Linked DNA regions of Nisaea sediminum. The protein of the gene in region 2 interacts with the protein of the main gene of each other region in a pairwise test. Links are inferred from orthologs where the notes say so. Each region holds a gene or a part of one and is shown on either strand. Other genes may lie near its edges. The genes, in order: groL and grpE.

Region 1 (3,258 bases), 570 kb from region 2 along the record:
GAATTCGATGTCCGCGGCGTTGAAGTTGGCCGTCCCGGTCAGGGAGCCGGCGCAGATCTGAACAGAGTGAATCTGCGCTTCGATATTGAGCCGCCAATGATCGAGGAAGCGCCTCAGACGCGGGAATTTCGGAACGACGTCGTGTGTCTGCCAGACGAAGCTTTGCAGCAGATCCGGATAGTCCGGCATGCGGTAGAGAATTTCCGCGGTCGTCACGCGGCGCTCGAACAGGACGACAGGCTCAATCGACATTCATGAACTCCATCAATTGTGATTGCGGAAATTTTGATGTAGAACAGCGGCGCCTCGCAATAACTAAATAAAATCAATTGATTAGCAGCAAATCGGTTTGATTGCTGCTAGGGGTCTCTCACCGCTATTCCGCAAGATTCCGTTTGGAAATCCTCCCCGGCGGCCCCATCTGCCGGTCTCGTGTGGACCGCGTCCCGCCTCTTCTCGGTCCGAAAATTTTTCCAGACTCGCTTGGCTATTCCTTGACAGTGGTTTCGCGCTTCCCTACATCGTCAGCACTCGCCGTTGGTGAGTGCTAATAATTAGGTTCGCCACGGCGAGCGCTCAGTTAGAAAACGTCACTCAGACGAGTTTTTCGGAGGTTATGGCATGAAGTTCAGGCCATTGCATGACCGGGTTGTTGTCCGTCGCACTGAAGGCGAGGAGAAGACAGCCGGGGGCATCATTATTCCCGATTCCGCCAAGGAAAAGCCGATGCAGGGCGAAGTTGTCGCCGCTGGCTCCGGCGCGCGCGACGAGACCGGTAAGGTCCAGCCGCTCGACGTCAAGGCCGGCGACAAGGTTCTGTTCGGCAAATGGTCGGGCACCGAGGTCAAGATCAACGGTGAAGAACTGCTGATCATGAAAGAGTCCGACATCATGGGCGTTCTGGAATCCTAAGAAAGGACTGATCCATCATGGCTGCTAAAGACGTCAAGTTCGGCACCGATGCACGCGCCCGCCTTCTCAAGGGCGTGGATGTGCTCGCGGATGCCGTCAAGGTTACCCTGGGCCCGAAAGGCCGCAACGTCGTTCTCGACAAGTCCTTCGGTGCCCCGCGCATCTCCAAGGACGGCGTGACCGTTGCCAAGGAAATCGAACTGTCCGACAAGTTCGAGAACATGGGCGCACAGATGGTGCGCGAAGTCGCCTCCAAGGCGAACGACATCGCCGGTGACGGCACCACCACCGCTACGGTTCTGGCTCAGGCCATCGTGCGCGAAGGCTCCAAGGCCGTCGCCGCCGGCATGAACCCGATGGACCTGAAGCGCGGCATCGACACCGCCATCGAGGCCGTCGTTGCCGATATCCAGAAGCGCGCCAAGAAGATCTCCACCTCCGGTGAGGTCGCTCAGGTCGGCACCATCTCCGCCAACGGCGAAGCCGAAATCGGCGAAATGATCGCCAAGGCGATGGAGAAGGTCGGCAACGAGGGCGTGATCACGGTCGAGGAAGCCAAGTCCCTGCACACCGAACTCGACGTTGTCGAGGGCATGCAGTTCGACCGCGGCTATCTCTCCCCGTACTTCGTCACCAACGCCGACAAGATGACCTGCGAGCTGGAAAGCCCGTACATCCTGCTGCACGAAAAGAAGCTCTCCAACCTGCAGGCGATGCTGCCGGTTCTCGAGCAGGTCGTGCAGTCCGGCAAGCCGCTCCTCATCATTGCTGAGGACGTCGAAGGCGAAGCGCTCGCCACGCTCGTCGTCAACAAGCTGCGTGGCGGCCTGAAGGTTGCCGCCGTCAAGGCTCCGGGCTTCGGCGATCGCCGCAAGGCCATGCTGGAAGACATTGCCATCCTGACCGGTGGCACCGTCGTCAGCGAAGACCTCGGCATCCAGCTCGAGAACGTTACCGTCGACATGCTCGGCACCGCCAAGCGCGTCCAGATCTCCAAGGACGAGACGACGGTCGTCGACGGCGCCGGCAAGAAGAAGGACATCGAGGCCCGCTGCAACCAGATCCGGGCGCAGATCGAGGAAACCTCCTCCGACTACGACCGTGAGAAGCTCCAGGAGCGTCTCGCGAAGCTGGCTGGCGGCGTCGCGGTGATCCGCGTCGGCGGCGCCACCGAGATCGAGGTGAAGGAACGCAAGGATCGTGTCGACGACGCGATGCACGCGACCCGCGCCGCGGTCGAGGAAGGCATCGTTCCGGGCGGCGGTACCGCCCTGCTCTATGCCGTCAAGGCTCTCGACAAGATCAAGCTGGAAAACGAAGACCAGAAGATCGGTGTCAACATCGTGCGCAAGGCCATCCAGGTCCCGGCACGTCAGATCGCCGAGAACGCTGGTGAAGATGGTTCCGTCATCGTCGGCAAGATGCTCGAGTCCAAGGACACCGACTGGGGCTTCGATGCGCAGAAGGGCAAATTCACCAATCTGGTGAAGGCCGGCATCATCGACCCGGCCAAGGTCGTTCGTTCCGCGCTGCAGAACGCCGGCTCCGTTGCGGGTCTGCTGATCACCACGGAAGCGATGGTCGCCGAGAAGCCGGAACCGAAAGGTGCCGGCGGCGGCATGCCGGGTGGCGGCATGCCGGACATGGGCGGCATGGGCTTCTAAGTCAGCCTTCCGCATAAATCCAAGAAACCCTCCAGGGAGCTCCCTGGAGGGTTTTTTGTCGTTCTCTGGCAAAAATTTGCGTCAGATCAAAATTTTGGTAGGGTGGTCGGGCTGCATTCCGTGACTTGAACTTTCTCTTTCGGGATTGGTCGCTGGATATGGAGGGTGACGCGTCTGCAGGGCGTCTGGAAGAGATCGTTCCTCCGATCGAGGATCGGATCGAACGGCTGATCGCTTACTGGCGGAGCAAGAAGTCTGCAGGTGGATTGCCGGGACGGCGGGACATCGATCCGACGGAGATCCCGGATCTGCTCCCCCATATAGGCCTCATTGACGTGCTCGAAGGCGGACAGGCGTTTCGCTACCGGCTTCTCGGCACTCACCTGAACAACATCTTCGGTGAGGATTTCACGGGCAAGGATGTCGGGGAAATCAAGCTCGGCGACTACGGTGCCTTCCTCCTGGATCTTTACCGCTCCGTCTTGACCGCCACGAGTCCGGTCGTCAGTGACAGTGTGTTCGAGTTTCGGGACAAGAATTTCCTGAAGGTGCGGCGCGTCCTCTTTCCTCTCGCGGCGGACGGCAGGACGGTCGATATGATCCTCTTCATAAACGTCTTCCGCAGCAGGTATGAGGAGGAGGTTGAGCCCCGGAAGGCCGGCGAGCCCAGGGGCCCGATGTT
Region 2 (3,145 bases):
AGGCCCGCGTCCTGCGGGTCCATGCCGGTCTCTGGATCGTCTGTTCGAAATCGCGCGCAACCTACTATCGGCGGCACGGTACGTCCATCATTCAAGGCGCATTGACGGTGCGACGGGGGCTCCCTAGATTTTCCGTCATGGAACACATGTCAGGCATCGGGGCTCTGAACGCCCGCTCGCGGGAAATCCTGCAACAGATTGTCGACACTTATGTAGAGACGGGCGAGCCGATCGGCTCGCGGACGATCTCGCGCCGCCTCGGCGAGGTGCTGTCCCCGGCAACGATCCGCAATGTCATGGCCGATCTCGAGGAAGCGGGCCTGCTTTACGCCCCACATACCTCCGCTGGCCGGCTGCCGACCGAGCGTGGCCTGCGCATCGTGGTCGACGGGCTGCTGGAGATCGGCGGCGACCTGAGCGAGGAAGAGCGGGGCAAGATCGACTCCCTGCTCGCCGCGAATGGCCGCGGTTATGACGAGGTTCTGGACGAGGCGACGCGCGCGCTGGCCGGCCTTTCGTCCTGCGCCGGTCTGGTGATCTCCCCGAAATCGGAGCCGTCGCTGCGCCACATCGAATTCGTGCCGCTGGCTGCCGGACGGGCGCTCGTCGTGCTGGTGAACGAGCTCGGCCTGGTGGAGAACCGGGTGATCGAGCTGCCTGTCGATCTTCCGGCTTCGGCGCTCGTGCAGGCGACCAACTTCCTGAATACCCGCTTCCACGGAGCCTCGCTCGATCAGGCGCTAAAGTCCATCAAGGCGGAGATCGAGCACCGCAGGATAGAGCTCGACGAGCTCACGGCGCGCGTGGTCGAGGACGGTCTCGCGCTGCTGGCGGGTGGGCCCGACGACGGTTCGCTCATTGTGCGCGGCCAGTCGCGCCTGCTTGAGGATGTCTCTGCGGTCGAGGATCTGGAGCGGATCCGCCTGCTGTTCGACCAGCTCGAACAGAAGCAGGGCATGCTGAAGCTGCTGCAGGCGACGGGCGATGCCGACGGCGTGCAGATCTTCATCGGGGCGGAAAACCAGCTATTCGAACATACCGGCTGCTCGATGATCCTCTCGCCCTACCGGGATACGAAGAAGCGTGTGGTCGGTGCCATTGGCGTAATCGGACCGACGCGGATGAATTACGCCCGCATCATTCCCATGGTCGATTACACCGCACGGCTGATCGGCCGCGTCATTGGCTGATCAGAGGAGCGTTGATCCGGGGGCCGAGCCGCGCTAAAGCAGGCGCTCCGGGCCCGGAATGATTGATTTCCCATTCCGGCCGCCCACATTTGGGCCTGACTTTCAGGATCTCTAGACGGGAAAGAGCCAGACCGATGGCCGAACAAGGCAAGAAAACCGAGCAACACGCCAACCAGGACGCGCCGGGCGACGAGCCGCTTGTCAATCCGGATGACGGGATTCTCGACATGGACGCGCTGATGGGCGGCCTGAAGAACGAGGATAGCGACGCGGAGGCCGACGATGATCGCGCCGACGACGAGGTTCAACAGCTCAAGGATCAGCTGATCCGCACGCTCGCGGAGCTGGAAAACACGCGGAAACGGGCGGAGCGCGATGTCGCGCAGGCGCGCAAGTTCGCGATCACCGATTTCGCCCGGGATCTGCTCAGCGCGTCCGATAATCTGCGCCGGGCGCTCGAATCCGCGCCGGAAGACCGCGACGAGCTCGACATCACCCTGAAGAACCTGGTGATCGGTGTCGAGATGACCGAGAAGGAACTGCTCGGCGTGTTCGAGAAGCACGGCATCCGCAAGATTGATCCGCTCGGCGACAAGTTCGACTACAACCTGCACCAGGCAATGTTCGAGGTTCCGGACGCCAAGACAGAGCCGGGCACCGTCGTGCAGGTGATGCAGCCGGGCTACGTGCTGCAGGACCGCCTTCTGCGGGCCGCGATGGTTGGGGTCTCGAAGAGCCCGGACGATAAGAAGGAAACGGTCGACACCACGGCGTAACGCATTCCGCGCCAGCGCTTCATCATCCGGCCGGCGTCAGGGCAGCAGCGCCTCACCGGCCGGATCGTGCCGCTTCAGGGCGGTTTTCGCCCGCTCCCGCTTCTCGACCGCATAACAATAGACGCATCCGTGTGGACAGCTGTCATAGCTGCCGATGTCCCGGGATTCCGCGCAGAGACACCCCGGACGGTTGCCTTTCTGCCGGACCTTGAGCGGGCGTCCGGCGATATCCGCGAGCCGTTCCGCGTCGATGCAGCGTGCGGGTGAGAGGGCTCCGCCGAGAAGCTCGGGCTGCGAACATAGCGTCGGGCGAAGACCCGCCTCCGCGGCGATCGCGGCGAGTTCCTGCAACAACGCGGATTTCTCTTCCGGCCCGGGATCGCGCCAATCGAAGCCGCTCTGCCGGGCGCTTTCCTCGGTGTTGCGGCGGCTCTTGCGATAGATATGCGCGGCAGAGAAAGTGACTTCATCGACACTGCCGGCGAGCGCGCGGGCGAGGAGGGCTACGGTCTCCCGGTGGAAATCCGGCGGCGTGAGACTGGACCAGAAAACCGGATCGTAGCGCCAGACCACTGCCCTTGGTCCAAACCGTTCCGATAAAGAAACAATATCGGCGAGGGCGGTCTCGACCGGCGGAACGCGCTGCTCGAGCGCGGACGGATATCCGGTGACCGTGTATTGCACGACGAAGGGCACGCGATCCGCGGCGAGGGTTTCGAATATTGCCCGGGCCGGCCTGGCGTTTCGGGTCCAGAAGACATAACCGTCCACCTCCTCCGGCCGGAGCCCGACCCGTGACGGTTTGCCGCTGTAGGGGTTCGGTACAAGAGCGTATCCGGCCTCGATCCGCGCCTTCAGCCACGCGCTGTAGAAGGCCGGGATGTCGGTGCGGTAGCTCGCGGAGATGATCATATCGGCGCCGATTCCCGGAAAATTGGCTCTAATGGGACTTGCGGGTCGCGAAATCCTATTCCACTTGGTTGCAGCGCGGCCACACCACGCCTATATAGCGGTTGGCTTGAACGTACCAATCGGGAACGGGAACGGCGCTTCGAGAAGGCCGTCAACGTTTGCTGAAAGACGAGGAAAACATGAGCAAAGTAATCGGTATCGACCTGGGAACCACCAATTCCTGTATCGCGTTCATGGACGGCAAGGACGCGAAAGTGATTGAGAATG

What was found.
Region 1: the proteins of grpE (region 2) and groL interact in binary tests that used the Escherichia coli proteins (3 or more experiments, as listed by UniProt). The link is inferred for Nisaea sediminum from one-to-one orthologs.

Annotation. Positions count from the first base shown.
Region 1 is NZ_JACZCQ010000006.1:35,634-38,891, reverse strand. The notes cover bases 313-3,252. They hold groL (chaperonin GroEL), read left to right. Parts: upstream 313-929; coding sequence 930-2,576; downstream 2,577-3,252. Other genes in these bases: IG122_RS12155 (PAS domain-containing protein), read left to right, coding at 2,735-3,252; groES (co-chaperone GroES), read left to right, coding at 622-912. Outside these bases: IG122_RS12170 (Usg family protein), read right to left, coding at 1-252; more of IG122_RS12155, read left to right, coding at 3,253-3,258.
Region 2 is NZ_JACZCQ010000006.1:608,949-612,093, reverse strand. Bases 319-3,145 are described here. They hold grpE (nucleotide exchange factor GrpE), read left to right. Parts: upstream 319-1,324; coding sequence 1,325-1,966; downstream 1,967-3,145. Other genes in these bases: dnaK (molecular chaperone DnaK), read left to right, coding at 3,058-3,145; IG122_RS14890 (DUF1848 domain-containing protein), read right to left, coding at 2,003-2,878; hrcA (heat-inducible transcriptional repressor HrcA), read left to right, coding at 319-1,190. Also shown: more of hrcA, read left to right, coding at 147-318. UniProt on the Escherichia coli protein: Participates actively in the response to hyperosmotic and heat shock by preventing the aggregation of stress-denatured proteins, in association with DnaK and GrpE. It is the nucleotide exchange factor for DnaK and may function as a thermosensor.